3 regions of the Cohnella hongkongensis genome follow, and region 2 is predicted to be linked to each of the others. Evidence: a T-box and tRNA genes for the amino acid it is inferred to sense, from the RefSeq annotation. Region 2 holds a T-box; the other regions hold tRNA genes.
The links. A T-box is a leader RNA that pairs with one kind of tRNA and senses whether it is charged. The one in region 2 lies ahead of leuS (leucine--tRNA ligase), so its partner is inferred to be a tRNA-Leu.
Positions count from the first base shown of each region.

Region 1: it has a tRNA-Leu gene. The T-box ahead of leuS (leucine--tRNA ligase) is inferred to sense a tRNA for this amino acid. The anticodon was not compared.
Region 3: it has a tRNA-Leu gene. The T-box ahead of leuS (leucine--tRNA ligase) is inferred to sense a tRNA for this amino acid. The anticodon was not compared.

Region 1 covers NZ_JBHSEP010000009.1:193,377-203,786, forward strand. Annotated here, with positions in the region: gene ACFO3S_RS14435 (ABC transporter ATP-binding protein) at 138-941, shown strand; gene ACFO3S_RS14440 (efflux RND transporter periplasmic adaptor subunit) at 901-1,998, shown strand; gene ACFO3S_RS14445 (ABC transporter permease) at 2,002-4,854, shown strand; gene ACFO3S_RS14450 (ABC transporter ATP-binding protein) at 4,861-5,751, shown strand; gene ACFO3S_RS14455 (ABC transporter substrate-binding protein) at 5,748-7,319, shown strand; gene ACFO3S_RS14460 (hypothetical protein) at 7,552-7,716, shown strand; gene ACFO3S_RS14465 (YycC family protein) at 7,803-8,003, shown strand; tRNA gene ACFO3S_RS14470 (tRNA-Met) at 8,075-8,151, shown strand; tRNA gene ACFO3S_RS14475 (tRNA-Ile) at 8,176-8,252, shown strand; tRNA gene ACFO3S_RS14480 (tRNA-Leu) at 8,318-8,406, shown strand; gene ACFO3S_RS14485 (hypothetical protein) at 8,630-8,770, opposite strand; gene ACFO3S_RS14490 (hypothetical protein) at 9,294-10,410, shown strand, end outside.
Region 2 covers NZ_JBHSEP010000009.1:27,912-38,321, forward strand. Annotated here, with positions in the region: gene ACFO3S_RS13680 (nicotinate-nucleotide adenylyltransferase) at 1-170, shown strand, start outside; gene yqeK (bis(5'-nucleosyl)-tetraphosphatase (symmetrical) YqeK) at 160-750, shown strand; gene rsfS (ribosome silencing factor) at 754-1,098, shown strand; gene ACFO3S_RS13695 (CvfB family protein) at 1,095-2,012, shown strand; gene ACFO3S_RS13700 (class I SAM-dependent DNA methyltransferase) at 2,082-2,873, shown strand; gene ACFO3S_RS13705 (MMPL family transporter) at 3,015-5,231, opposite strand; gene ACFO3S_RS13710 (TetR/AcrR family transcriptional regulator) at 5,389-6,024, shown strand; T-box leader at 6,067-6,313, shown strand; gene leuS (leucine--tRNA ligase) at 6,368-8,803, shown strand; gene comER (late competence protein ComER) at 9,032-9,865, opposite strand; gene ACFO3S_RS13725 (ComEA family DNA-binding protein) at 10,046-10,410, shown strand, end outside.
Region 3 covers NZ_JBHSEP010000002.1:94,190-104,599, forward strand. Annotated here, with positions in the region: gene ACFO3S_RS03765 (Gfo/Idh/MocA family protein) at 1-996, opposite strand, end outside; gene ACFO3S_RS03770 (sugar phosphate isomerase/epimerase family protein) at 993-1,811, opposite strand; gene ACFO3S_RS03775 (sugar phosphate isomerase/epimerase family protein) at 1,808-2,755, opposite strand; gene ACFO3S_RS03780 (amidohydrolase) at 2,971-4,605, shown strand; gene ACFO3S_RS03785 (ROK family transcriptional regulator) at 4,706-5,914, shown strand; gene ACFO3S_RS03790 (Ltp family lipoprotein) at 6,256-6,969, shown strand; gene ACFO3S_RS03795 (YjgN family protein) at 7,122-7,481, shown strand; gene ACFO3S_RS03800 (hypothetical protein) at 7,395-7,772, opposite strand; tRNA gene ACFO3S_RS03805 (tRNA-Leu) at 8,043-8,128, opposite strand; tRNA gene ACFO3S_RS03810 (tRNA-Lys) at 8,156-8,231, opposite strand; tRNA gene ACFO3S_RS03815 (tRNA-Glu) at 8,235-8,309, opposite strand; tRNA gene ACFO3S_RS03820 (tRNA-Ser) at 9,396-9,486, opposite strand; tRNA gene ACFO3S_RS03825 (tRNA-Asn) at 9,488-9,563, opposite strand; gene ACFO3S_RS03830 (TetR/AcrR family transcriptional regulator) at 9,763-10,290, shown strand; gene ACFO3S_RS03835 (MFS transporter) at 10,354-10,410, shown strand, end outside.

The DNA.
Region 1 (10,410 bases), 170 kb from region 2:
GGACGGGGTCGAATGGGCGGAGGACACGATCGGGGATATTTCTTCTAAAAAAATGATAAAGATTTAATTTTTTCAGTAACTTTTCAGATAGACGTCTCGTTATAATCATTGAAGAGTTTGGCAAGGGAGGAAGATGAATGCTGTCATGGCTAGGCCGGGGGGCGGCGAAGAAGAAGTCGGGCGAACAGAGAGAGGATTTGGCGAAATCGCCGGAGCCGTCTCCTCCGAATACCGAAGAAGCGGTCAAGGAACGTCCGGTTTCGAACGAGCCGCTGCTGACGGTGCGCAACGTGGAACGATCCTTCGATGTCGGAAGCCAGAAGATCAGAGTGCTTAAAGGCATCAATCTGAGCCTCTATCCGTCTCAGCTCGTCATGCTCAGAGGCCGCTCGGGTTCAGGCAAGACGACGCTGATGAATCTGATGGGCGGGCTGGATACGCCGACGAAGGGAGAAATCTTTTTTAAGGACCGTCCGTTCCATAAGTGGGATGACGACAAGCGCACTGTCGTGCGCCGCAAGGATATCGGCTTTATTTTTCAAGCGTTCGCCTTGATGCCCTTATTATCCGCCTACGAGAATGTCGAACTGTCTCTTCGAATGGCGAATACTCCGCGTTCGGAGTGGAAAGCGAGAATCACTTCCTGCTTGGATCTCGTCGGACTCTCGAAAAGAATGCATCACCGTCCGTACGAGCTGTCCGGGGGAGAGCAGCAGCGGGTGGCCATCGCCAAAGCGATCGCCCATAGGCCCAGCCTCATTCTGGCGGACGAACCGACCGCAGAGCTGGACAGTCAGATGACCGCGCAAATTATGCAGGTGTTCAAGGAAGTCGTCTCCGCCGAGAAGATCTCGATATGCATGACGACACACGATCCTACGATTATGGAGGTAGCAGACCATGTCTATGAAATGGTGGACGGCGTATTCGTCGCCAATTGACCGTCATTCTCCCGCCCGCCGCAGCCGGAAGAGCGCCGGGTTGATCGCCGTGCTGGCCATCGCTTTGGCGGTGTCGGGGTGCAGCTTGCTGCCGGATGAACCGGAAGAGGAAGACCTGTCGGCGATCCAATTGCCGAAAATATCGGAGAAGCCGCAATACGAAGTCGAGACGAAAACGCTCGAAACGAGAGTGTCCGGCTCGGGAAAAATTCTGTCCTCGCAGGAGAAGCAGGTTTATTTTACGTTGGAAGGCAAACGGCTTAAAAAGCTGTACATAGAGTCCGGCCAGACGGTCGAGGAGGGACAGCCTTTGGCTGAGCTGGACGTCGACGATCTGAAGAAGTCCCTTCGCCAGCAGTCGCTTTCCTTTAAGCAGCGCGAGCTCGAGATGAAGGAGACGCTGCGCAAGAGAGACGAGATGGACCCGATCGAGTTCGAGATGAAATCGCTCCAGTTCGAGGAGGATCGTCAAGCGCTCGCCGATGCTCAGGAGGATATCGATAAGGCGGTGCTGACCGCACCGTTCTCCGGGACGGTCGTATCGGTGAACGTGCAGGAAGGCGATTCGATTAAAGCTTACGACACGATCGCCGTCATCGCCAATCCGAACAGTCTCGTCGTGGCCGCGGAGCTGTCCAGAGACGATCTGGCCAAGGTTTCCGTCGGCATGGAGGTTCGCGTCGACATCAACAACGTCGGACAGCTGCCAGGGAAGGTGAAACAGCTGCCGATTCCTTCGACGGACAATCAGAACGGCGGCAATAACGGAAACCGCACCGACAGCATTAACAAATATTTGCTTGTCGACGTCGAGAAGCTTCCGAAGGAGGCCACCCGCGGAACGCCGCTGTCGATCTCCGTCATTATTAACCGCAAGGAAAATGCGGTCGTTATTCCGCTTGCCGCCCTGCGGACGATCGGAGCGCGCACTTATGTGCAAGTGGCGGAAGCGGACGGAAGCAAGCGCGAGGTCGATGTGGAAGTCGGACAGCAAACTTCGACCGACGCGGAAATCTTGAACGGCCTGACGCCGGGACAGAAAGTCGTAGGTCGGTAATCGATGAACGCGCTAATTCGGTTTCTCTTTCGCAAAATGTGGAACACGCGCTGGATGACGCTCAGCACGCTGGCCGGCTTGTTCGTCGCGGTCGCTTTTACGACGAGCATTCCGATGTATGCGGACGGGGCGTTAAAGCGGGTCGTCTCGCAATCTCTTCAAGACAACAGCGAAGGATTGCCTGCAGGCTCGATGCTGATTCGTTACCAGTCGACGGACGGCAAGACGGATTTGGAAAGCTTCCGCAACGTCGACCAGTATATCCGCGAGGATGTGAAGACCGACATCGGGTTCCCGGTCGAGGTCGCTCAGCGCAGCCTGATGATCCGCAGCTCGGAGGTGTCTCCGGAGGATCCGACCAAGGTCGACGCCAGCCGGACGAGAAAGCTGACGATCGCCGCCTTCGAAGGGTTGAAGGAGCAGAGCGAGCTGGCCGGTGGAAAATGGTTCGAGGACCGTCCGGACGCGGACGGCACGATCCAGGCGCTCATGATGGAGGAGGCGCTGTTCCGCAACGACCTTCACGTCGGCGACGTGCTGCTCTATTCCGTATCCGGAGAGACGCTTCGGGTGCAGATCGTCGGGGCGTTCAAGCCCGTCGACGACAACAGCGCTTATTGGTATCAGGGCTTGGAAGGGCTCATGAACTATTTGTACATTTCCGATTCGGTTTTTCTGGACGATCTGGCCGCCAAGCGGAACATTCCGATTCAGATCGCTAGCTGGTACTCCGCTTTCGATCTGAGAGAAATTCAAACGAGCCAGCTTTCTCCGCTGACCAGCAAGCTGAACCGCATCGATATCGAAGTGTACAAAAGATTGAAGGATACGCGTCTGGAGCTGAGCTTCGCCGGAATGCTGAGCGAATTCCGCAGAGACAGCATTCAACTGCAAACGATGCTGTTCACGCTCGCGGCTCCGATGATCGCCATGGTGTTCTATTTCATCACGATGAACACGCAGCAGGCGCTGGAGAAGCAGCGCTCCGACATCGCCGTGCTGCGAAGCCGGGGGGCGAGCACTCGGCAGATTTTCATGTTGTTCCTGCTGGAGGGCGCCCTGCTCGGCATCGTCGCCTTAGCGATCGGTCCGCTGTTCGGCTGGTTCATGGCCAAGAGCATCGGATCGGCCAACGGCTTTCTGCATTTCGTTGACCGCAAGGCGATACCGGTCGGATTTTCGACCGACGGCGTACTGGCCGGAGTAGCGGCCGTTGTCGTGGCCATTCTGGCGACAGTCATTCCGGCGCTGGTCTTCACGAGAACTTCCATCGTCGATTACAAGAGACAGATGGCCAGGGGAGACCGCAAGCCGTTCTGGCAGAAGTGGTTTATCGACGTCGCGCTGCTGGGCGTTGCCGGGTATGGCTGGTACTTGTTCAACGAGCGCCAGATGGTTACCTTCAAAACGGGGATGACGACGGATCAGTTGAACGTGCAGCCGTTTCTGTTCTTCGTTCCGGCGCTGAGCATTTTTGCTGCGGGCCTGGTGTTTCTCAGACTGTTCCCGCTGCTGCTCAAGCTGTTTAACCTATTAGGGAAAAAGATCCTGCCGGTGCCGTTTTATTTGACGCTCACGCAGCTGTCCCGTTCGGCCAAGTCGTATTATCCGCTCATGATTTTGCTTATTTTGACGCTCGGCCTGGGGATCTATAACTCCTCCGCCGCGCGGACGATCGGGCTGAATTCGGAAGAACGGATCATGTACAAATACGGAACGGACGTCGTCGTCCAGACGGTATGGGAAGTCACGCCCGAGTTCAAGCCGCCGACGCAACAAAGCGGCGGCGGTAGCGGAGGCGGCGGTAGCGGCGGAGGCGGTGGCGGGGGCCAAGGAGAGCGCCCGGTACCGACGAAGCTTAACTACAACGAGCCGCCTTTCGAGGTGTTCCGGACGCTTCCGGGCGTCGAGCATGCGGCGCGGGTGCTGCAGACGAAGAGCAGCTTGACGATCTCCGGCAAGACGGCGGGGCAGGCGACGGTCATGGGCATCGACAATGTCGACTTTGCCCGTGTCGGTTGGCTGCGCAAGGATATGTACCAGATCAATCCTTATAAATATCTGGAATGGATGGGACAGGTGCCGGAAGGAGCGTTCATCTCCTCCAACGTGGCCAAGAAATTCGATCTGAAGCGGGGGGATATGGTTCAGACGGTTATTCAGGAGCAGGCGATCGAATTCATCGTTCTGGATATTCTGCCTTACTGGCCCAGCCTGTACCCGGATCAGGCGCCGTTCCTGGTTGCGAATCTTGGATACATCTACGACCAGGCTCCGCTTATCCCTTACGACGTATGGCTGAAGATGGAGCCCGACGCGAAGGTGCAGGAGATTATTCCGGTGCTGCAGGACAAAGGCGTCGAGCTGGCCGCGATCAACAGCATGAGATCCGAGCTGACGACGCAAAGCCGGCACCCGGCCAGAGGAGGCGTATTCGGAATTCTCAGCCTGGGCTTCCTGGTTACGATCATCGTCTCCTTGTCGGGATACATTCTGTTCTGGTTCTTTAATCTGTCGCGCAGAGTCGTTCAGATCGGCATCCTTCGCGCCATGGGGCTTTCCCGAAAACAGCTGACGGGCATGCTGCTGCTGGAGCAGCTGTTTACGGCCGGCTTGTCGATCGGGCTGGGCATCGGCATCGGCAAGCTGGCGAGTCTGCTGTTCCTGCCGTTCCTGCAGACGACCGACAACTCGACGAACCAGGTTCCGCCGTTCCGGGTGGTGTTCGAGGCGGCCGACACGAATAGATTATATATCGTCGTCGGCGTCATGATGACGATCGGCGTGGCGCTTCTCATCACGCACATTAGACGCTTGAAGGTGCACCAGGCCGTCAAGCTCGGAGAGGAGCGGTAAAAACCGATGATTACGTGCGAAGGACTCGTCAAAATATACAAAGCCGACGATCTGGAAGTCGTCGCTCTTCAAGGCTTAAACTTATCCGTCAAAGCCGGAGAGATGATGGCGATTATCGGCAACAGCGGAAGCGGCAAGTCGACCCTGCTGAACATTCTCGGCGGGCTGGATCGTCCGTCCGCCGGGCAGGTACAGGTCGGGCCGTGGAATCTGCTGAAGGTCAACGACGACGATCTGGTCAAGTACAAGCGGGACACGGTCGGATTCATCTGGCAAAATAATGCCCGGAACCTGCTGCCGTTTCTGACCGCGCTTGAGAACGTCGAGATGCCGATGATGTTCTCGGGCAAGCTCGACCGGGCTTACGCCAAACAATTGCTGGAATGGGTCGGCTTGAAGGATCGTATGCATAACAAGCTGCAGCAGCTTTCCGGGGGAGAGCAGCAGCGGGTCGCAATCGCCATCTCGCTGGCGAACCGCCCGCAACTGCTGCTGGCAGACGAACCGACCGGTTCGGTGGATTCCCGAACGTCCGATATCATTATGGATATTTTCCGGAAGTTTAATCGGGAACTGGGGCTGACGATCGTGATCGTCACCCACGACTTGTCGCTGGCCAGCAAAGTGGATCGGGTCGTCGCGATTCGCGACGGCTTGACGAGCACCGAGTTTATCAAGAGAAATCCGAATCTCGATCACTCTTTGCCGTTATCGGGAGGACGGACGCCGGAGGAAGCCCACGAAGCATTCGTCGTCGTGGATCGGGTCGGACGTCTGCAAATTCCGAAGGAATACTTGTCCGCTCTCTCGATCGGAGACAAAGCGACGATGGAATTCGACGGAGACAAGATTGTCATTACAAAACCTAAATCCTTGGAGGAGGACGAAACCGCATGAGCAAACAAGCAAGCAAAACCCGTAAATGGGTGCTGACCGGCATGACCTTATCTTTACTTGTCCCAACTTTAGCGGCTTGTAATTCTGGGGGGAGCGCGAACGACCCGGATAATCGCCGCACGCTCCGGATCGGAACGATGCACGGCAGCAAGTCGGATGAATCCTGGTTCCGCCAGCAGTTCACGGATATGTTCGAGTTCACCCATCCGAACATCGATATCGAGGTTGTTCCCGCGATCGACTACACCGAAATGCAATTCGAAGACTATTCCAAGCAGCGGGAGCCGGTCGACCAGATGGCTAAGCTCAAGGAAATAATGACCGGCAGCAATCCGATTGACGTCATGATCATTAGCGATATGAGCCTGCTTGGGCAAATGGTAAGCGAAAACCTGCTGAAGCAGCTCGACCCGATGATTAAGGAAGACAAGATTGATCTGAACGAGTTCGTTCCGACGGTTATCGACGGCATCAAGGAGCAAGGCGACGGCTTCCTGTACGCTTTGGCGCCTACCTTTCAGTCCTCCGCTCTCTATTACAACAAAAAGCTGTTCACGAGCGCCGGCGTCGAATTTCCGCAAGACAATATGAGCTGGGACGACGTCTTCAACCTGGCCAAAAGGATGAAGTCGGGAGAAGGCAAGGACTCCGTGTTTGGCTTTACGTTTAACCAGTGGGGATCGGGCGACAACTTCTGGGATTTCCAATCTTTCGCCGCGCCTTTGCAGCTCAGAATGTTCGACGAGAAGGGCGAGACGATGACGGTTAATACGCCGCAATGGCTTAATCTCTGGGAGACGGTATCCCAGATGAAGAAGGATCGCGTAACGCCTAGTCAGGAGGATATGAATTTCGACCAACCGACGGGCGAAGAGTACAGATACAATCCGTTCCAAGGCCAGCTGTTCCTGAACGGAAAAGCCGCCATGACGATCGGCGATTACGGCATGATCAACCAAATCCAACAGATGAACGACAACAGCGACAAGCTGAAAATGGAGAAGCTGGATTGGGACGTCGTCACGATGCCGTATCACGTCGGCAAGGAAGGCTTCGGAGGCAACATTTATGTGAACCAGTTGGCCGGCATTAACGTCAACGCGGCAAACAGCGAGGACGCTTGGGAGTTCATCAAGTTCATGAACGGCAAAGAGTGGGCGAAGCTGAAATCCCGCAGCACCTACGAGTTGTCCTCGCGCAAGGAATTCGTGAAGGTGCGCGACGGCATGAGCTATAATATCGAAGCGTTCACGAAGATGAAGCCGGCTCCGAGCCAAGGCTACTCGCTCAAGGATCAGGAGCTGTACCGCGAAAAACCGAACCTGAATTTGATCACGGAAATGGGCTCAATGCTGTTCTCCCAGATGATGCAGGGCAACAGATCCGCCAAGGAAGCTTTGGAGCTCTGGCAAGAGAAGGGCAACGACCTGCTCCAGAAAATCAAGAACAACCCGACGGGCAGCATCGACGATCCGTTTGGCGGAATCAATGCGGACAACGGCGGAGGAATTTCGATGGAAAAGAGAAGAATCATGGAAGCGGCCGGAGAAGCCGTTATTATCAACTAAAAAACTTCGAGCGTATGCAGGCGTCTGATCCGCAGGGATGAAGCGCCTGCTTTTTTAGAGGGATCGCGAAAGTGTAAAATACGTTATCCATGTCTGAATCACCTTCTACAAAAACGCGATTTCGCGTCTGGAGGACGCCGAAGGCGTTTATGCTTAGATCTTGGGGAATCAAATGCGCAAAGCCGCGCATGCTAAATACAACCACACCTTAACGGAAGCGAGGGGAATACGCGTGAAATGGGTCTACTGGTCGAGGCTGTACGACAGCAAGTTTCAAGCGGGATGTCTCGTTCAAAGAATGGAGCACGACAGCTGGGTATTCGGTCTCGAAGCGCCGCAGGAAATCGAGGTGTTTCGTTCGAAAAAGGGAAAGTACGGGGTGCGCTACTTGCCTTGAAGGGGATCGGGCAGAAGGGGATTGGCAGCGTGGGGCATTTTGTGCTAAGCTGGTGTCCGTAGGCAGGGAGAAAGGGGGAGACCGCGATGCGCAGAATGCCGTTGTCGGCGGATACAGCCGTGAAGCTGGCCGAATATATGAAGGTGCCTTTGGAGCATTTAATGCACATGCCGCAGCATATTTTGCTGCAGAAGCTGGGGGAAATGGCGAAGGCGTCGGCAGCTGAGGCCGGGAAAACGAAGGAAACGATGCAAATTTCGGAAACGGAAGAAAAGAAAAGTGAATAAAACGGTTGACAGTAAGTCGATCTTTATAGTATATTATTATTTGTCGCCAATAAATTCTATATGCTAATCGACGCGGGGTGGAGCAGCCCGGTAGCTCGTCGGGCTCATAACCCGAAGGCCGCAGGTTCAAATCCTGCCCCCGCAACCAACACCTTTCTCTGGACCTTTACGGGGGCCTTTAGCTCAGTTGGTTAGAGCGGTCGGCTCATAACCGATTGGTCGGGGGTTCGAGTCCCTCAAGGCCCACCACGCAGTTCTGCGAGGAGGCGGCGTTCCTTGGCCGATCGTCTATCGGCTGCCAGAGGGCCTAACATGCCGGGATGGCGGAATTGGCAGACGCACAGGACTTAAAATCCTGCGGTAGGTGACTACCGTACCGGTTCGACCCCGGTTCTCGGCACCACATACAGAAGCTCAAATCCCTTGATACATAGGGGTTTTTTTAATTTTTATAAGTTAAACCAATTCGACAAATCGATGCCGTCGTCTTGACGTTGGGGACGGATTGGGGACCAGGTTTATACTTGGGGTCAAACTTATCGAGATGTGATGCAGTTTGTTGGCTGAGTTTTTTGTCGAGCCTACGAGGAAAGGGATGAGAAGTTGAACCTTGTAACTTAAACAACTTACTCCAAATCATCCTTTTCTATCGCTAAATCGTCTTGGTCGCTGCCCCATATGTAGTCGTATCCTGGTTTAATTTGCGCCTTATTTTCCGACTCTGCCTTATTCTGATTTTCCAGTGATTCTTGATTTTCTTTTTCCATGCTCTCTACCACCTTTATACAAGTTGAGATTAATGTGTCCAGCAATTATTAGCAGTATACGGTATGCCAGCGAGGTACCTAATGAGGGATTTCATGTTGAAGTGACCCATGTTGTACAGACAGACAGCGTCGATGTCCGGACCATGCCTCAGTCGTGCCGGTTTTCCGGTCTATAAGACGCTGGACGGTTGCGAGCGCCATGGCGTCAAGCTGTCAAGTTCCCTGCAGCGGAGCGATCTGACGGAAGGCACATTATTGAGGGCCGACTGAATCTCGTCCTGTACTGTAAGTGGCTGGAATCGTCTATGGTGAAGAGCCTGCTCAAGTAGACGATGACGAAGGTCTACATGGTTGGCCACGAGGAGCGCTGGTTCGCGACGGCCCGGACAGCAACGCGGCCGGATACAGACCATCAGCCCTCCGCTGCCTAAGCGGGGGCTATTTTAATGGAAATGGCGCCGGTTGTCGTACGATTGCCACCAATAGATGAAAGGACAACTATCAGGGCAAGGAGTTGAAGCGAATGCCTGAAATGACACCGCACATGGGATTGAAGAAACCGTTGGAAACCGAAACGGCAGATATTTCTGTCATCAATGAAAACATGGATATGGTGGATTCTGCGCTTGGCGATCTAGCGGCTATCCCAACGGAATCAAAGGATATAGCCGGAGCGATCACGGAGCTTTTTACAAATGTCAGTGACGGTAAAGTCTTAATCGCGTCCGCGATCACTGACAAGGGAGTTCCAACGGACGCGAACGATACTTTCGTGGAGATGGCCGACCATATCGAAGCGATCGAGACCGGAACAGATACGAGCGACGCGACAGCGGTGGCTGCCGATATACGAGCGGGCAAGATTGCTTATGTTGACGGAGCAAAGATAACGGGATTGGTTCCGATTAAAGGCATTACTAACCCAGGTCACGAACCGGCAATCGGCTACGATGTGAGTGGAAGTAACGTGTATTTGAAGGCTCCAAAAGGTATTTACGATCAAGATACTTGGATTGTGCAGACAGAGCCGGACCTCGTTCCCGCTAACATTAAATCAGGGATTAACATTCTCGGAGTTGACGGTAAGCCGCAGGTCGTAGACACCACGGAAGCGGCGGTATCTGCCGCCGGAGCTTCTCATATTATTACTGGACGTGCGGGGTTCGTTAATGGCGCAAGAGTTGCGGGAACAATGCCCAATCGCGCCGGGGACACGGCGGCGCTGGCGTCAAGCGTGACGGCTACGACGCTAAAACTGCTTGCTTCATTGGGCTACCGGGACGGCGTGGACGATTACGTGACGATTACGGACCCGAACTTTATCGCAGCTAACATCTTATCGGGAAAGAGCATATTCGGACTCATCGGTAATGCTCCAGCTATTATTAGCCTCGTATCTGATGTAGAACATATGTCAGCCGCTGGTGTAACGGCAGCTAATCCCGAAATTACAAAGAGATTTACGGTTTTAGCATCCGGAACTGTGAGAGTAACCTACAAGCTGGCCACCCGTTTTTCTGGTCACACTGCGTTCGGAATAATCAATAAAAATGGAGACAGACTCACAGGTCTACAGGATAATAACTCAACACAATTTATCACTTTTACCACAGATGTTGCCGTAAATATTGGAGACATAA
Region 2 (10,410 bases):
GCCTGCTGCCGGATTTCGTTCGCGCGAAGCTGACGCGGGCGGAGATGCCGCCGACCGGAATCTCGTCCTCGGACATCCGGCGAAGAATCGGAGAAGGGCGATCTGTCCGCTACATGACGCCCGACGCGGTTATCGAATATATTCAAAGGAATGGCTTATATGAATCTTGACAAGCTGAGAGAAGCGACCCGGGCCCAGATGCCGGACAAAAGGTGGAAGCATACGCTCGGCGTCGTGGAGACGGCGATCGGACTTGCGAACCGCTACGGCGGAGATCCGTCCCGGGCGGAGCTGGCCGCGCTGCTCCACGACTATGCGAAGGCGTGGGCGACCGACCGGATGGAGCGGGTCATTCGAGAGCAGGGGCTGCCCGCCGAGCTGCTGGAGCACGACAAGGAGCTGTGGCACGCTCCGGTCGGAGCCTGGGCGGTGAAGGCCGAGCACGGCGTCGACGACGAGGAGGTGCTGGACGCGATCCGCTTCCACACCTCCGGACGCGTCGGCATGACGAAGCTGGACAAGATCGTCTGTCTGGCGGATTACATCGAGCCGGGAAGAGACTATCCCGGAGTCGATCAAATCCGCGAACGGGCTGAACATAGTTTGGAGGAAGCCCTCGTCGCGGCTTTCGGTTCGACCATCGAAGTGCTGGTCCGGCGCGGCAAGCGCATATTCCCGCTTACCGTACTGGCGCGCAACGATCTCATCGCAAGCAGGAAGATCAGCGACAACAACAATAACGGAGGCTGAGACATGGCAGGAAGCTCGGAACAATTGCTCAAGAAGGTCGTTCAGGCGGCGGAAGAGAAGAAGGCGCACGACCTAGTCGCCTTGAACTTGCAAGGCATTTCGCTTGTGGCGGATTATTTCGTCATCTGCCACGGCAATTCGGATACGCAGGTGCTGTCGATCGCGACGGAGATTCGCAAAAACGCCGAACTGGCCGGTCACCGCGTGCGGATCGAAGGCTTGGACACCGCGCGGTGGGTGCTGGTGGACATGGGAGACGTCGTGGCTCACGTTTTCCATCGCGAAGAGCGCGAGTACTATCATCTGGAGCGTCTGTGGTCGGACGCGAAGGCAGTGGAGCTCGTATGAACCTGACCGCCGGAACGGTGCAAGATTTGCATGTTCGAAGAGAGGTGCCGCCTTACGGCTGGTTTCTCGGCTTCGGCGCGGAGGACGGTCCGGAGGTGCTGCTGCCCTACGGAGAGGCGGCCGGCGCACGTCCGGAACCGGGCACGAACGTCGAGGCTTTCCTGTTCCACGACGACAAGGAGCGGATTACCGCCACGCTGCGCCAGCCGCTTATCCGGCTGGGAGAGCTGGCAAGGCTCACGGTGGCGGACTTTCACCCCAGCTTCGGTTTTTTTCTGGAGATGGGCATCGGGCGGCAGCTTCTGCTGCCTCTGAAATCTTTTCCGGCGGAGCGCAAGAACGTATGGCCCCAGACGGGGGACGAGCTGTTCGTCGTCATGAAGCACGATAAGGAAGGCCGCATGCTGGCCCGGCCGGCCAAGATCGACGATTTCGCGCCGCTCGTGTTCCGGGCCCCGGCGTCCTGGAAAAACCAGTGGCTGGAAGGCTGGGTGACGGACGTATTCAGAGACGGCGTATTCGCGCTTGTCGACGGAGGCGTTCTCGGTTTCGGAGCGCTCGGCTACATCAACGAGGGAGCGATGGTTCATCCGCTTCGCATCGGGCAGAAGTTCCGCGCGCGCGTGACCCAGGTCCGCGAGGACGGACGGGTTTCGCTCAGCGTCAAGGCGACGAAGGAGGTCGGCCGGCTGGAGGACGCGGACCGGATTTTGGCTTTTCTGAAGGCGCGTCCCGGAGGGGCGATGCCCTATTCGGATCAGACGAGCGCAGAGGACATCCAGCGGCGGTTCCAGATGAGCAAATCCGCCTTCAAGCGGGCGCTGGGCAAGCTGATGAAGGACGGTCTGATCGAGCAGAAGGGCAATTGGACGCACCTGAAGACTGCGGACGAGCCGGCCGGCGACGACGGTTAGTCCGGCCAAGCTCTCCCCCGCAATCGCGCCGTTGGGCTCTATTATCAACCTAAGACTGGAGTTGCCGCCATGCGCACATATCGTCAATTCGCGGGCATTTACGACCGGCTGATGGAGGAGATGCCGTATTCCGACTGGCTGAGCTTCGCCCGCCAATGCTGGGATCGCTACGGCATACCGCAGACGGTCGTCGATCTCGGCTGCGGCACGGGCAATCTGTCGATCCCGCTCGCCCGCTCCGGCTTTCGCGTGTTCGGCATCGACATTTCCTCGGAGATGCTGGCGGTGGCCCGCGGCAAATGGGACGATCCGCCCGCGTCCGGCAACGGCCGCGACAAGCTGGGGACGATCCGCTGGCTGCAGCAGGATATGCGGGACTGGGAGCTGCCCCATCCGGCCGACGCCGTCATCAGCTTCTGCGACTGCCTGAACTATTTGACGGAGCCGGAGGACGTCTCGGCGACGATTCGGCAGACTTATCGGGGGCTGGCGCCCGGCGGACTGTTCCTGTTCGACGTTCATCCGCCGCGGCAGCTGGAGCGCTACGCGCAGGAGCAGCCTTTCGTTTACGACGAGCCGGACGTGGCGTATTTGTGGACGAGCGACTACGACGAGAAGCGGATGGAGATCGAGCACTCGCTGACGTTTTTTATCCGGGAGGAGCAGCTTTCCTCGGGCGCGGGCGCGCTGTACAGCCGGTTCGAGGAATCTCACGTGCAGCGGGCGTACGATCCCGACTGGATCGCCGGGGAGCTGGAGCGAGCCGGCTTCGAGCTGCTGCATCGCGTCGCCGATTTCCGCTGGGACAAGCCGAACGCGGAATCGGAAAGGCTGTTTTACGTAGCCCGCAGGCCGGAATAAAAGGAGGGGCTGCCCCCAAGTCGAAGCGGTTGGCCCATCGAACCCGCCGACTTGGAGGCAGCCTCTTTGCATGCTGCCTCCTTAGGCGGCACAGCGGTAAAACTTTGGGCGGCAAGCGATACGGCGGCTATAAGAGTACTTTTAGGAAGCGTCCTTCTCTCCGGCAGGCTCGAGCTTGCTCGGCCAGAACGCCCGGCGGCCGAGCAGCAGGGTGATCGCCGGCACGAGGAACGGTCGCACGACGAACGTGTCGAGCAGCACGCCGATCGCGGTAATCGTCCCGAATTGCACGAGCACCTGGATCGGCAGCGTCGCAAGCACGGCGAACGTTCCGGCAAGAATGAGCCCCGCGGAGGTAATGACGGCGCCCGTCTCGCCGACTCCTTCCTTGATCGCCTGCTTGAGCGGCATTTTTTTTCTTTTTTGCCAAATGCTTGAGATCATGAAGATGTTGTAATCTTCACCCAGCGCGACCAGGAAAACGAACGAATACAGCGGTATCGCTCCCTGGATCGCCTCCGCCCCCATCCCGTAATGAACGACCAGCCAACCGAGGCCCAGCGCGGAAAAGAAGGAAAGGATGACGGTAAGCACGAGATAAGCGGTCGCGACGACGGAACGAAGGTACAAAAGCAGAAGCAGAGAAATCAGCCCGATCACGATCGGAATAACGAGCCGCGTATCCCGTTCTCCAGTCGCCCTGTTATCGTATTGCTCTGCCGTCTGTCCGCCGATCCAGACGCCTTCTTCCGGATTGGCGACGCCGGATTCCGCCAGCGTACGCTCCGCGATCGCCCTCAACTCCGGAATACGGTTCATCGCTTCAACGGAATACGGATTAAGCTTGAATTGAACTTCGTATGCGACGATATTCGGGTTCGATCGACCTGTCTGCGGTTCGGACACGACGTCGACGTAAGAGAGATCCGCCAGTTTCGGGGCCAAATCGACGGACCGGCCCTGCGTGTCGACGATCACCTTCGCCGGGGCAAGCTCGCCAGGAGAGAACTGCTCGCCGATGGAGGCGAACCCTTCCCTGGATTCCATATCCTCCGGAAAAGACGACAGAAGGTCGTAAGTGAATTTCATTTGCGGCGCCACGGCGGCCAGTCCTCCGAGAAGCAGCGTGCAGACGATAAGCACGGACCACGGCTTGTCGGTCACGATTCTGCCAGCCCAGTTGCGAGGCTCCTTGGGGGCGGCGGGCGCCGGCTTGCCTTTGCGAGCGGCGCGCTCCCGCTGCATTTCAGGCGTTCTGGGCACGAACGGATAGAAGGAAGCCCGGCCGATAATGGCAAGCAGCGCGGGAACCAGCGTTAAGCTGGCGATGCCCATGATCAGAATAGCCAAACTGAAAGGCACTGCGAAGCGCTGGTAAGCTCCGTACTCCGCCGCGAGCAGCGTCAGGAGAGCAATGACGACGGTCAGGCCGCTCATCGCGATCGCCCCCGAGGAACCGGCGATGGCGGCAAGCAGCGCTTTCGCTTTGCTTTGTTCGCTTTTCAGCAGTTGACGGAATCTGGAAATGAGGAACAAGCAGTAGTCCGTTCCTGCCCCGAACAGCAGAACGGTCATGATCGAGATTGCTTGGCCGTCCACGACGATCCACCCTTTGCTCGCCATCCAGCCAAGAAGGGGACTGATGACTCCGTAAGCGAAACCGACCGCAACGAGAGGCAGCAGCGCCAGAACCGGGGAACGATAAATGAGCAGCAGCAGAACGAGCACGAGCAGAACGGTTCCGATCAGGAGACTGACGTCTGCGTTTTTGAACAGGTCCGTCGCGTCGATCGAAATGCCGACGGGGCCGGTGATGCGGGCGCTTAGCCTGTCTTGGGAATCGCGGGCTTCGGCGAACGGATCGTATCCGACGATGCCGGCAAATTCCCGCTTAAGCTCCGACACGCCCTCCTTTAGTTGATCCGCGTCCGCCTGCTTGTCGAACAGGACGGGCAGCACCAGCGTGCTGCCGTCTCCGGACAGCTGGCTTTGCAGCGCCAGAGGCGGCAGCGCGTGCAGCGGCGGAACGGACGTCTGGTGCGGAACGGGGGAAGCGGCGAGCTGCTCCGTCAGCTCGCGGACAAGCTCCAGATCGGACGCGGCGAGTCCGCTGCCCTTATGCAGGACGACGAGCGCGGGAATGTCCGATCCCCCGGGAAACTCCCTTGCGGCGACGGCGTTCGCCTGCATGGAAGGCTTGCCGGAATCCAAATCGGGGGAGTTGTTGATTTCCCGGCTGTTCACGGACGGGAGCAGCGCGCTCAGCAGACCGGCCGCCGCCACCCAGACCAAGAGCGTCATCCATCTGCCGCGCTTGCCGGAAACCCAGTTTCCGTAGCGATGTCCTTTGTCGCTCATTGCGAGTATTCCTCCTTCTTTTGATAAACACGCGATTATTGAAAGCTTTCGGGATTTTCGATTTCGGATATAATTTGATTAGAATCGCAAATTAATTATATATACCGGAAGGTTAATTATGCAACGGAGATATTTCCAACATAAGGAGGGGAAAACGATGAGCGCACCCCGCTCCAAGCGCCCCCCCGGAAGACCGAGGAGCGAAACGGGCAATCCCTCGATGAGAGACAAGGTGCTGCAGACCGCCTCTGCCCTGTTTATGGATTTAGGGTATGAGCCGGTCTCGGTCAATATGATCGCCGAACGGGCCGGAGTCACCAAGGCGTCCGTTTACTATTATTTCACGAACAAATCGGTGCTCTTTACGGCGGCAGTAACGGAAATGATGCTGCGAATCCGAGCGGCCACGGAACGGATCATCGAGGAGAACGAAACGTTGCGCGAACGTCTCGTTCGGATCGCGTTGTCCAAAATGACGAAGTCGCAGTCCCATGTCGAGTTCGAAAGCCTGATGCGGGAGGCGATGCCTTCGCTGAGCGAAGAGCAGCGCGCCGAGATCCGCCGGGCGGAAACAGGGATTCACGAAGCGCTGGCGGCAGAATTCGCGAGGGCGATGGAAGGCGGGGAGATTCGGAGAGACCGCCCGATGCTGCTGTCTCATGCTTTCTCCGCGCTTCTGATGATCGGAAGCCGGGAGCGCATCGGCGAAGAGGCGTTCGCCCCCGAGCAGTTGGCCCCGGCCGTCGTGGATCTGTTCTTGAACGGAGCGGGCAAGTCAGGCTTCGAGCCTTAGCGGCTTGACATGAATCGCGGGAATTGGCTATAATCATGGCATACTTTGGCTGTGAAAAGGATCAGTACTCGCATGACGTTACACAGAGAGCCGGCGGATGGTGGAAGCCGGTTAGCGGCAGCGACGAACTCGCCTTGGAGCCTCCGAGCCGAACGCTTTTCGGTCCGCTGTGCGGACGAGGACGACAGGCAAGGCGTGACCTCTCGTTACGAGGCGGAGTGGGCGGACATCCAAGCAGGATAGCCGTCAACTAGGGTGGTACCACGGGAGATTCGCTCTCGTCCCTAGCGACAACGCTGGGGGCGGGAGCTTTTTAGTTTACTGACAAAGGGAGTTAATCGACATGGCACAGGAGCACGGACAAGGCTATCAGCCGCAAAAGATCGAACCGAAATGGCAGAAATATTGGGACGAGCACAAGACGTTCAAGACGACGGAGGACGCGGGCAAGCCGAAGTTCTACGCGCTTGACATGTTTCCGTACCCGTCGGGGGCGGGGCTTCACGTCGGCCATCCGGAAGGCTACACGGCGACCGACATCGTCAGCCGCTACAAAAGGATGAAGGGCTACAACGTGCTGCACCCGATGGGCTGGGACGCCTTCGGCCTGCCGGCGGAGCAATACGCGCTGCAGACGGGACGCCATCCGCGGGAGATCACGTTCGAGAACATTGACAATTTCCGCCGCCAGATCAAGTCGCTCGGCTTCTCCTACGATTGGGACCGCGAGTTCAGCACGACCGATCCGGATTATTACAAGTGGACGCAGTGGATTTTTATCCAGCTGTACAAGAAAGGGCTGGCCTACGTCGCCGAAGTTCCGGTGAACTGGTGTCCGGCGCTCGGCACCGTTCTGGCGAACGAAGAGGTCATCGACGGGCTGAGCGAGCGCGGCGGCCATCCGGTCATCCGCAAGCCGATGCGCCAATGGATGCTGAAGATTACGGAGTACGCGGAAAGATTGCTGGAGGATCTGGAGGAGCTCGACTGGTCCGAGAGCATTAAGGACATGCAGCGCAACTGGATCGGCAAGTCGACCGGCGCGGAAGTGACGTTCGCCATCGACGGCCACGACGCGGCGCTGACCGTCTTCACGACTCGTCCGGACACGCTGTTCGGAGCGACGTATTGCGTGCTGGCTCCCGAGCATGAGCTGGTCGCCAAGATCGTGACGCCCGAGCAGAAGGAGGCCGTCGACGCCTACGTCGAGCAGGCGGCGCGCAAGAGCGATCTCGAGCGGACCGATCTGGCCAAGGACAAAAGCGGCGTGTTCACGGGCGCCTACGCGGTCAATCCGGTCAACGGCGTCCAGGTGCCGATCTGGATCGCCGATTACGTGCTCGGCGGCTACGGCACCGGCGCGATTATGGCCGTTCCCGGCCACGACGAGCGGGACTGGGAGTTCGCGAAGAAGTTCGGCCTGCCGATCGTGGAAGTCGTCGCCGGGGGCAACGTCGAAGAAGCGGCGTATTCGGGCGACGGCAGGCTGGTGAATTCCGATTTTCTCAACGGAATGACAACGGCGGACGCGATCCGGGCGATGATTGCGCATCTGGAGAAGGAAGGCAAGGGCAGAGGCAAAGTCACGTACCGGCTGCGCGATTGGCTGTTCAGCCGTCAGCGCTATTGGGGCGAGCCGATTCCGGTGCTGCATTACGAGGACGGCACGATGGACACGATCCCGGAGGAGGAGCTGCCGCTGCTGCTGCCGGACGTGGACGCGATTCAGCCTTCCGGCACGGGAGAGTCTCCGCTGGCCAACGTAACGGAATGGGTGAACGTCGTCGATCCGCGCAGCGGCCGCAAGGCTCGCCGCGAGACGAACACGATGCCGCAGTGGGCGGGAAGCTGCTGGTACTACCTGCGCTTCATCGATCCGAAGAACGACAAGGAAATTTGCTCGCCGGAGAAGCAGCGGGAGTGGCTGCCCGTCGACCTGTACATCGGCGGCGCGGAGCATGCCGTTCTGCACCTGCTCTATGCGCGCTTCTGGCACAAGGTGCTGTACGATATCGGCGTCGTCAGCACGAAGGAGCCGTTCCACAAGCTGGTCAACCAGGGGATGATTCTCGGCACGAACAACGAGAAGATGTCCAAATCCCGCGGCAACGTCATCAATCCTGACGACATCGTGAACGAGTTCGGCGCCGATACGCTGCGGATGTACGAGATGTTTATGGGTCCGCTGGAAGCGACGAAGCCGTGGAATACGAACGGGGTGGAGGGCGTATTCCGCTTCCTGGGCCGAGTCTGGCGACTGTTCGTCGACGACAGCGGCAGCCTGAATCGCAAAATCCAGGACGCTCCGGGCGACGACGCGTTTCGCCGAGTCTGGCACAAGAGCCTCAAGAAGATCGGCGACGACTACGAAGGCCTGCGCTTCAATACGGCGATCAGCCAGATGATGATCTTCGTCAACGAGGCGTACAAGACGGAAGCGCTGCCGAAAAAAGCGATGGAGGACTTCGTGCAGATGCTGTCCCCGATCGCTCCGCATATCGCGGAAGAGCTGTGGGAGAAGCTTGGCCATTCCGGCTCCGTCACCTACGCGCCGTGGCCGGAGTACGATCCTTCGCTTACGGTGGATTCGGAAGTCGAGATCGTCGTGCAGGTGAACGGCAAGATCGCAGAGCGTCTGATGATCGCCGCCGATCTGGACGAAGCGGGGATGCAGGCCAAGGCGCTCGACTCCGCGAAGGTTCAGGAGCTGATCTCCGGCAAGACGATCCGCAAAGTGATTGCGGTCCAAGGAAAGCTGGTCAACATCGTCGCCAACTAAGTCCGCACGGCCGGAACCGGCTGGGAAGCCGGGGCCCACCCCGCAGCGGCGGCATGGGGGAGCCCGTCCGTCCGCCGCTTATCGAACGATCGCAGCGCGAAGCACGCGCCGCTTGACTCCGTCTGTATGGACGGAGTCGGGCGGCGCTTTGTTTTTCCCGGACCGCCCCCGCCTGCATGGCGGCTCCTAGCCAGTCCCTTATGTATGCCGGACCCCTCCGCCCCGCGGCTAAGTGCGCTCGCGGGGAAACAGGGAGGAGTCGACGCGGTCGAGATCCTCTGCGAATTTCTCGTGGGTCGTGTACAGCACTTGCAGGAATGCGCCGCGGGTCGACTTGCGCAGCGATTCCAGGGCGGCTGCCGTAATCCCGCCGGGCACCGACACTCTCGCTTGCAGCTCGGCCGGGGTGCAAGGAAGCTCCAGCATAAGCCGCGCGGTGCCGAGCATCATTTCGCAGGCGAGGGCGGTCGCCGTTTGCCGTTCCATTCCCGCGGTAAGCACGGCTGCGTCCACGAACTGCTCGAGCAAATACGCCAGGAAAGCCGGGCCGCAGCTGGACAAGTCCGACGCGACGCGCACCTCGTCCTCGGAGACGCAGACCGGACGGCTGATCGAAGAGAACAGCTCCCAGAGACCGCGCTTCTCCTCTTCCGTCAGCCGGGTTCCCCACATGACGAGAGAAGCCCCGCTGCCGACGGCGTTCACGACGCTGGGGATGATTTTGGCGACCTTGGCGGACGTCAGCTCTTCGAGGGCCGAGACTTTGACGGGGCTCGTAATCGAGATCACGACCTGACCGGCGGTCAGCACCGGGGCAATCTCATCCAGCACGCTTCTGAAGTCCAGCGGTTTCACGCACAGAAACAAGTAATCGGCCCCGATCGCGGCTTCGCGGTTCGAAGCGGCGACATGAAGGCCGGGATATTGCTCGGCCAACGCGAACAGCTTGGCTTTCGTTCGGGAGCTGACGACGATGTCGTCCGGCCGCATCGCGCCGGCGCGTACGAAGGCTCCCACCAATAAGCTTCCCATACTCCCCGCACCGATGAAGCCGATCTTCATCCTGGTCCCTCCTACAGAGAACTCGCCTTGGTCGGCGTTCGAACGTTGCGGCCTGGCGGCCGCCGATCCGAAGGAAGACGGCTGACGTCAGGCTTGCATTCCATTGTATGAACGCTTGCTTGGACGTCATGAACGTTTTTCATATATCTATGCCAAAAAAGAAACGGAGGATACAGGAGAATGAATAAAAATAACAGGCTCCCCTTTCGTATGGCTCTTGCTCTGACGCTGCTCGCCATCGGAATCGCCGTCCTGGCCGCCGCTCTGCTCGGCAGTTCCGGGAAGGAGGCGATCCCGGGGTGGACGCCCGTGAACGACGCGCTCCGGACCGCGTTGGAGCAGGCGCGGCTTCCGGGGGGACAGGACGATTCGGCGGCGCCAGGCTCGCAGCCGGAGCGGAAGACGGCCCCGCTCTCGGAGCCGCAGCCGGATCAGCCGCCAGGCCCGGCGTCAGACCGGCAGTCGCCGGACCCGGCGGCCGGCCCGGGGCAGAGCCCGGCGTCCCCGGAGCCGGCCGGATCGCCGGCCGAGTTCTCCCCGGAGGA
Region 3 (10,410 bases), on a different contig from region 2:
TACAAAACAGGCATCCATGATCTTCGTCACGCCGAGCACGTCCCGGCCCGAAGCGAGCGGCTGGCGTCCGGCCATAATCGCTTCCGCGAACTCCCGCAGCTGCGTCACGAAGTTGCGGCCGTCCTTGTCAATGCGCGTAACGGATTCGGAGTTCAGATACAACTGATACTCGTCCTGCAGGCGCATCATCCCGTTCGATCCGATCAAATACCGCTCATAGATGCTGTCGGAGGTCGACCAGATCCGTTTGCCCGTCAGCCCGTCCTCGTCGGTCGGCCTCGCTCCCGCATTGAAAGACAGGAGCAAGTTGGCCATCCGGCCTCGGGCAAACTTCAGGGAAATGGAAACCTCGTCTTCTCCTTCCCAATTCGGATTGTTCGAGTACCCTTGGGCATACACGCTGACGGGCATTTCACCGAAAGCCCATACGACGTAGTCGAGAAGGTGGCTGCCCCACAGCGGGATCATGAATCCGCCGATCTTCGCCTTATCCTGCCACCAGGACACCGCCGGTTTGTCCATATGGGCCAGAAGCAGTCCATTGATGCTGATCAGATCGCCGATTTGTTTTTGCCGGAGGAGCCGGATGGATTCTATCACCGGCTCGAAGAAACGCCTGCTCTGTCCGACCATCAGCGTAACGCCGCCTTGTTCGGCGGCTTCCACCATCGATGCGGCTTCCTCTTCGTTCAAGGCCATCGGCTTCTCGACCAAAACGTGCTTTCCCGCTCGCAGCGCCTTAATCGTATAAGAGGCGTGCAAATGATGCGGAAGCAATAAGAGGAACGCGTCAATGTCCGGATCCGCCAGCGCGTCCTCGAATGCAACATACTGCTTCAGCGCTTCCCACTTGACCGCCTCTTCAAGCAGCTTCTCCCGATCGCGGGAAACGAGCGCCGTCAGCTCGATTATGTCCCTCAGCTCCCGAAAAGCGGGCAAATGAGACTTGGAAACCCTCCCGAGACCGACGACGCCGACTCTCAATCTTCGGCTCAAGGTATCATCTCCTCGACGGATACGCCAAACAACGTTTTCGCGTAAGCGATATCCTCCGCAATATAGGCATCGACCCTGTGGTGATCGGAGTATTCCGCCGATAAACATACGACGCCCCGATATTGTCTTCGTTGGAGCTCATCCGCCACAACCGGCCATGATGCAAAGCCTTCTTTCCCCGTCGTGTATTCCACTTGCCATTTGGCGCTCCCCCGGTCCAGGAATTCCGCCTTGCGGTACCGTGCGTTTTTCAAATTCACCATGCACAGCCGGGACCACAGAATGTCCAATCCCGCGCCGGGACCTTCGCCCTGAAGGCCGTCGTGACCGGCGTCCCATACGGCTCCGACATGCCGCGGATCCAATCCGTCCAGGATGCGGTATAACCCGATCGCGCTGGAGACGTAATTCCCGCAGTGCGGTTGAACGCCGATTTTGACTCCATACTTTTCGCCAAAAAACTGGCATTGTTCGATCTTGGATCGGACGGCCCGCTCGGACGCCATGTAGCCTTCCTTCGGATCGATTTCCGCCATGATCCGAATCATCGGCACGCCGGCTTCGGCGCATGCGGCGAAAACGTTCTCATCGAGCGAGCTTGCCACGCTGAAGATGCGCAATCCGTCGGCCGCAAGCCGGGCTGCCAATTTCGGAAGCCCTTTCACCGCATCCTCCGGCTGCACCTGATAACCGTCTCTTAGCGGAAATTCGATTCCGTCAAAGCCGAGCGAGCGAACTTTCTCCGCCAGTCGCGCCGCAGATAACGTCTTCCATGGCTTCGTAAACACGGAATAAGCAATCGCTTTTTCCTTCATCTTATCCTCTCCCCACTGCCGGGCTTGACCCCGGTTCGCGCCAAGGTTTCCATGAGTTCGCGGTAGCTGTATGCCGCCAACTCCCGGTATTGCGGAAGCTCTGAGCCTTTCTTGCTGACGCTTTCAACGGTGAGCGGACCCGAATAGCCGACTTCCGCCAGAGCGCCGATGACTTCATGCCAATCGATCCCGCCTTGATTCATCAAGCGATGACAATAATATTTGCTCGGCCCTTCGAACTTGCGCGGGATGACCCTGTGGTACTGGCCGATGTGCGCGACATAGTCGCCGTATTCGAAAGCCCACGGGTACCGCGGTCCCCAGAGCTCCACGATATCCTTGACGTGCACGTTCAACAAGTAAGGCCGGATGAGCCGGATCGCTTCCATTCCGTATTCCGCCGGCACCTGGTACAGATTGACCGGGTCCAGGATGAGTCCGACATTGCTTCTGGCGACCGCTTCCATGAACCGGATCGAAGATTCCGCGCTGTCGCACAAAGTGCCGTGATGCATTTCCACGACTGTTTTGATTTGAAGCTCATCTGCGGCTTCGGCGCACTTTTGAAACCACTTTACGCTTCTGTTAAAATCCGAACGATCTGCTTCGTCGGAATGCTGAAAGCCCGGATTCAACCGCATCATGCCGCAGCCGATCACTTCGGCGAACGCCAGATAGTCCAGCCACTTGGCATATTCCGCTTCGTTCTCCTGCTCGGAATTGCAGCAGAAATTGCCGACAAACAAGGACAAATTCGTGGCAGCCACGCGGTTCTCCTGCAAAAGTTTTTTTACCTCATGCGCTTTGGAAAGAGCATATTTGGCCTCTCTCCATTCGCCCACTCCCCGAAGCTCGACACCTTCATAGCCGATGTCCCCCGCGTCCTGAATAAACTGTTCCATCGTAGCATCGTCGTACATGTTGCCGCCCAATACGATCTTCATTCGTACCCTCCGATTGTGGATTGCGATTAGGGATTTCCTTTATTTACTTAAAATCATATGCTTTGCATTTAATTTAGTCAAGATGTAAACTATATTTGCGGATAATTTTGTTTAGACCCGGTATTTTAGAAAATTATTCGTTAAATTAGCAGTGTTTTCGGTTTAATTTATTCAAATCTTTTCTTAATTATTCGATTGAATTGGAGGAGACAGGTATGGTTATTGGCTTCACCGCAGGAAAGGCCGATCTCATGATATCCGGGAGGGCCGTCTTTACCGGCATAGGGAACAGTACCAAGCCCGGCGCGATCGCAATTGCGGGAAACCGGATCGTCGCGCTCGGCGATACGGAAGCGGAACTGGAGGGACTCATCGGTCCACGCACCAGAATACTCAGGTACGGGAACCATTTGATCATGGCGGGATTTCAGGATTTTCATCTTCACGTGCTGTTGGGAAGCCTGTTTCATGACAGCGTCAACCTTCTGAGCGCCGCATCCGAAGAAGAAGCCGCCCGAATGACGAAAGCTTTCGCAGACGCGAGGCCGGACGACCCCTGGATTTTCGGCTTTAGCTGGCATCATGCCTTTTGGGAAACCAAAACGCTTCCTCATCGGTCAACACTGGACCGTTACCTATCCGATCGCCCCGTCTTCTTGTTGAACGCGGAAGGCCATGGAGCCTGGTTGAACAGCAGAGCGCTGATGGAGCTCGGCATCACGAGCGATTCCCCCAATCCGCCATATGGACAAATTCATAAGGACGAATCGGGGGTTCCGACCGGATTTCTATATGAAACCGCGATGAGCCTCGCGCAAAGCGCCTTTTGCTTGCCTCATGCCCGCAAACACAAGCTGTTGCGGAGCTTCCTCGAGAAAGCGGCGAAACTGGGCATTACTTCCGTCAGCGACATGTTCCCCATGCCTGGCCTGCAGCTCGATAACTTGGATATCTATCGGGAATACGAGGCCAACGGCGAGTTGACCGCCCGAATTCATTTCCAGACCGCGCTGAACGGGGACCTGGCGTATCCTCGGAAGCTGCGGGAGACCTGCTCGTCCGATAAGTTAAGATTTTCGGGCTTGAAACAATATCTGGATGGCGTACCTACCCTATACACGGCTTTGCTGCTGGATCCGTATTCGGACCGGCCGGAAACGAAGGGAGACACGCTTATTCCACCGGATCTCGTGACGGAATGGATTTTGCAAGCCGACAAAGAAGGGTTCCGGGTGCGTCTGCATGCTTGCGGAGACGGAGCCGTCCGGTTGGGCCTGGATTGTTTCGAAGCAGCCCGGCTCCGCAACGGAGCAAGGGATTCCCGTCATACGATCGAGCATGTCGAGGTGATCTGCCGCAGCGACCTCCGCCGCTTCGCCGAACTCGGCGTTGTCGCTTCCATGCAGCCGGAGCACATCGCCGCAACGCAATCGTTCAAGGATAATCCTTACCTTGTCCGGTTAGGCAAGGAACGCGAGCCTTTGACATGGCCGATCCGAACCTTAATGAACAACCGCGCGCATTTGGCATTCGGCAGCGATTACCCGGTGGTGGAACTCGATCCGATGCTCGGAATCTATCGCGCAGCGACCAGGCTTCATAATGACGGCCAGCCCGAAGGCGGGTGGAACCCGAAGGAACGGCTTGGCGTCGCGGATGCGTTGCGGGCTTATACTTCAGGTTCGGCTTACGGCATGTTCACGGAGCGCGACACGGGCACGCTGGAAGTGGGCAAGCTGGCCGATATCATCGTATTGGATCGGAATATTATAGAGACGCCCGTGGAAGAAATCAGAGAAACCAAAGTTCTGATGACGATGATGGACGGCAAAATCGTTTACGAAGCGTAGCGTCTTTCCTAATCCGATCGCTTGTTCATGCTTAGACATTTCCTCTTGTTTACAATATAATTGAAATCTGTACGAATGCATGGAACAAGGAGCAAGATTTATGGGCATGAAACTTTCGGATCAAAAAGGGAGCAAGGCCGCCATTCTGCAAGTGCTGCGAATATACGGATCCATTTCGCGAATCGCGCTGACGCAGACCACGGGACTAAGCCGTGCAACCGTATCGATTTCCATCTCCGAATTGATTGATGCCGGCCTTGTCCGCGAAATCCCTAATCGTGAATTTACCGTAGGCCGGCCGGCGACGTCTTTGGAGCTTGTCTCTCATACACGCGCCATTTTGGGTGCCGACCTGCATCGAAACGCTTGGACGCTTGGCGCATTCGATCTGACGGGGAATACGCTGAAGACGGCTAATATTCCGGTCAGCGAATCGTCTCCGGAAGCCGCGGCCAAGCAACTGGCGCGAGAATTTCCCGATTTCGTGAATCGTCTCGACGTCGACCCGCTTCCGTTCCTCGGATTGGGCACCCCGGGGCTTGTCGACTCCGAACGCGGAACGATTCTAAGCGCCTCCGATTTGGGATGGAACAATGTCGATATCGGATCGATCATGAGCGGCGAGATCGGCTGGCCGACCGTCGTGCTTAATCGACACCGAGCACGGGGCTTATCGGAATGCCGATACGGCATGAAGGGAAACTATCAAAATATGGTGTATATCGGGATCGGCACGGGAATCGCCGCCGGCGTGTTCATGAACGGCCAGTTGTTCTCGGGATCCGTAGGCGGTGCCGGCGAAGTCGGTCATATGACCATGGAACCGGATGGACTGCCTTGTCCATGCGGCAATACGGGCTGCTTGCAGCTGTATTCCGCAGAGCCCGCCATTGAGCAGGAAGCGCGGAGATTGATCCGCATGGGGAACACCGATTCGATATTTTCCGATCCCGGATTCGATATCCAGCTTCTCAAAGCGCCGGACATTTGCAAGGCGGCGGAAGAGGGGGATGCCATCGCCGCGTCCGCCATCCGCAAGGCTGCGACCTATTTGGGAATCGGCATGGCGAACATCGTCAATCTCTATAACCCCGATGCCATCATACTCGGCGGGGCCGTCCCTTCGAGCAGCCGGCTCTTCGTCGAGACTGCCGCAAGGGTCATGCAGCAACGTGCCATCCGTCCGCTTTCGAATAAAACGGAGGTGCATGCTTCTTCTTATAATGAAAGGGGCGGCGCCCTAGGAGCCGCCAACTTCGCGCTGGATAAACTTATTTCCTATTCTCTCTTTACTGTCTCAAAACCTTGAAACGCAGTTTTAGTGAAGCTGCAACAGGCACATTAAGCTGTAACTGACAGGACTATTGCGCACGGTAAACAAGAGCATCTCCCAGAGCGATCAGATCGCTCCGGAGATGCTCTTTTCATCTTGACTGGATGATGGAATTTGTTACTTTAAGGCGGGGGTTGAGGTCTCGGTCAAGGATTAGAAACGGGTACGAGCAGAGATGCTGCAGAGCCAGGAGTTTGTGGAATTTCCCATCTGGATCTTCCACATATCGCCATCTGATGGCTTATGGTGTAAAATAGTGTCGACCGGATGACCTAGCCAATACCCCAGCCGACGGGGAATAAACAAAGGGAGTCATTATGAGCAAGATCAATAAGCCTGTATACAAACGTTGGTGGTTCTGGGTAGTCGCTGTTATCGCATTTTTCATCATTATTGGGATTTTGAATCCCGCAGAAAAACCGACCACCGCGCCCAAAGATACGTCTCCTGCTTCTTCTCCACCTTCTGGCACCCCCGCATCTGAATCTCCGAGCGCAGAAGCGACCACAAATGAAAAGCCAACTTCTTCGGAAGTGGCTAAAGAGTCGGCGACGCCGGCTGCTTCGGAGAAGAGTGTGCCAAGAGAATATACGGCGGCATCCAACAAGGCTAAAACCTATGCGGATTCTATGAACATGTCAAAAGCTGCTATTTATGACCAATTGACATCGGAATATGGGGAAAATTTCCCTGAAGAAGCCGCTCAATATGCTATTGATAACATCGAATTTGATTGGAATGAGAATGCATTAGAAAAGGCCAAAGCCTATGCGGAATCTATGAGCATGTCAAAAGCTGCTATTTACGATCAACTGGTTTCAGAACACGGGGAGAAGTTTACCAAAGAGGAAGCGCAATACGCTATTGATAACATTGAATTTGATTGGAATGAGAACGCGTTAAAAAAGGCTAAGTCCTACGCAGATTCTATGGACATGTCAAATTCAGCCATTTACGATCAGTTGATCTCAGAATACGGGGAAAAATTTACCAAAGAGGAAGCGCAGTACGCGATAGATCATTTAGAATGATAGTAGACAAAAAAAGCCCGGGAACTTAAGCCCCGGGCTTATCGCTTTACTTCCACATATCGCCAAACTAGGACTTTTCGTGTAAAATGATGTCGTCTGGAAGTCCTAGCAAATACCCTAGCCGATGGGGACTATTTCGAGGAGTTATTTTCATGAGTACAGCTTCTGTCAATGTAGCTGCAGGAACGAATGAACCAGTCCACAGAGTGGAAGTACAATCGTTTTTTGATGGAGGATTGTTGCAGTACATAGGATGGAAAATCCTTGGCATCCTTGTCACAGTTTGCACTCTTGGCATTTGCTATCCATGGAGTTTTACTATGATTTACCGTTGGAAGATCGAGCATACGGTTATCGAAGGCCGGAGGCTGAAGTTTGACGGAACTGCGATCGGCCTATTCGGGAACTGGATAAAATGGTGGCTGCTATGCATTGTTACAATCGGTATTTATTCTTTCTGGCTCTTCATCGCGTTGGAGAAATGGAAAGTGAAGCATACATCTTTCAGATAAGATTCGCCCCGCCCGGCCAACAGGCTGAGCGGGGATTTTTTCATTCCTTTCCTTTACGAGACCTTGTGTCCTCAGCCCGATCGTCGTAGAATGCCATCCCTCAAAGGTCATCTGCGGCGTATTAATCAGACCGCCTACATCGGCGCTGCCGAACTCCGTCACAAACCATTTCGGCGCATCGATCTGTTTCGATACATCCTTAACGGCCATTGTGAGCGCGGTGACGGCGCTCGTCAATTCCTTCACCTGATTCTCCAGTGCGGCAAATGCCTTTTGCTCTGCTGCTGTCATCGGTTCGTCCTCCTTCCGTTCCTTGCGCGTCATGGAATGAAACATATTCGTCTGCACGATCTACGCCACACGACGGCGACGCTGCCGCTCGAGAATGAAACAGACTTGAAGACTATTCAGACTCGTCTGCGCCACCCCAATATTCTACGACCGCCGATCTATATGCGCGAGCTAAAACACGAACGAACATTCCCCACCAATCGAATCCATCCCGCTTTAATGAAAACAAAAAAATCCCCCGCCACACAAGGGATTTCATCTTCTGAAGTATGGTGCGGTCGAGAGGACTCGAACCTCCACGGTATTGCTACCGCCAGCCCCTCAAGCTGGTGCGTCTGCCATTCCGCCACGACCGCATATGGTGAGGATGTCGTCCGAGAAACTGGTGAGCCATGTAGGACTCGAACCTACGACACCCTGATTAAAAGTCAGGTGCTCTACCAACTGAGCTAATGGCTCTCGTGGTGACCCCTAGGGGATTCGAACCCCTGTTACCTCCGTGAAAGGGAGGTGTCTTAACCACTTGACCAAGGGGCCATCTTCGGCCATTTTTCACCGTGTTTCCATGATACCCGTTTCAGACGACAAATATGATTATATCTGAACCGATGAATGATGGCAAGCACTTTTTACAGACATTCGCACATTTTTTATTCAACTTTTGGACCGCTTTTTTTCGCAACGCTGCTCATGTTTCATCCGCCACCTTAACGCAATGCCATCGTCTTATTCCACTCAAGTTCACCCTTCCGTGGCTGGATAAGGAAGCGGCATCGTCTTATTTGCTCTAGAACGGTTGACCAGGCACCATTTTCGGAAAAATAACGCGATGCCATCGTCTTATTCCACCCAAGTTCACCCTACCGTGACTGGATAAGGAAGCGGCATCGTCTTATTTGCTCTAGAACGGTTGACCAGGCACCATTTTCGGAAAAATAACGCGATGTCATCGTCTTATTCCACCCAAGTTCACCCTTCCGTGACTGGATAAGGAAGCGGCATCGTCTTATTTGCTCTAGAACGGTTGACCAGGCACCATTTTCGGAAAAATAACGCGATGCCACCGTCTTATTCCACCCAAGTTCACCCTTCCGTGACTGGATAAGGAAGCGGCATCGTCTTATTTGCTCTAGAACGGTTGACCAGGCACCATTTTCGGAAAAATAACGCGATGCCACCGTCTTATGTCCCGGCTTTATTCAGATTCGAGCGCAGATAGCGTTATGCCGGCGTCTTATCTGTTCGCGCAAACCGCCATCCCCCCGCTTTCCGCCGCAGTTCCGTCTATTTCGTGGCGACTGCTCGTTGCCGCACAGTTGTTCTATAGACCCATGACCCCTATCCATCTTTGCCCCATCGCCCAGACCGTACGGACACAGAATCCGTTATCTGCTCCGCTGATGGCCACTTCGCCCCCTACGAATGGAGATAACGGATCGACCGTCCGGATCGACCGTCCGGATCGACTGCCAAATCAGGGGGGTTCGACAAAATAGGGTCGTCTGTCTCCGTATGCACAAGGTCATGCGGATGACAGGGGCCGACCACCTGCCGAAATATTCAAAAAGAGCCTGCAAGCGCCAGCCTGCAGACTCTTCCCAAGTCGTCTTATGAATTCCATGGTGGCGGGGAGAGAGGGATTCGAACCCTCGCACGCATGACACGTCTACTCCCTTAGCAGAGGAGCCCCTTATAGCCACTTGGGTATCTCCCCATGGCTCCCCGAACAGGACTCGAACCTGTGACAACTCGGTTAACAGCCGAGTGCTCTACCAACTGAGCTATCAGGGAAAGTTCAAAAGCGACAATTAATAATTTATCATGACCCTGGCATTAAGTCAAGTTCTTCAGAGAATTTTTTTGTGCCTTCTGCAGACGCCTCGGGTTGTTGAGGACGGAGGGCTCCTTTCTTCGAAAAAAGTTGACTTCACGCCCTTTTTCATGATATTTATTGATTAATAAATACGAGCAAAAAGGAGACGATGATCCGTTGAGCCCACATGAGGAAGTCGCCGCCAGCCGTAAAGAGCAGATCCTGATCAGCGCAGCAGCCTTGTTCGCTTCCCAGGGCTATTACAAAACAACGACCGCGCATGTCGCGGAAGCGGTAGGCGTCACCCAGCCTTACGTATTTCATTTCTTCAAATCGAAAGAACAGCTCTACCTCGCCGTACTGGAGAAAGCGTTCGACCGGATGATGTCCCAGTTTTTCTCCGTTAGCGCCCCGGCCGACCGGCTCAGCGAGGAGATGGGCAAGCAATTCGATCTGCTGCTTCGAACGCACCGCAATGAAATGCTGCTTCTCATGCAAAGCTTCACAACGCCGGAGCCGGCCGTCCGACAGTTTACGAAGGAGAAGTATTCGCTGATCTACGATCGCCTGGTGGATCGCTTCACCGCAGTCCGCGCTGCCGATCCGCAGTGGCAGGCCAGTCAATTTATCGCCTGCGGGCTGATCGGAACGCTTGCCGAAGTGTTGGAGCTTCCGAAGCTCGCTCCGTGGTGCGACTCCGAATAATCGGGGTTTTTCTTTCGCCGTTCATTTATTTATCAATAAATAAAAAGGAGAGGATCCCATTTCATGTTTACCGCCTCTAGAGTCCGTTTGTTAATCGTCACCTGCATTGCTCTGTTCATG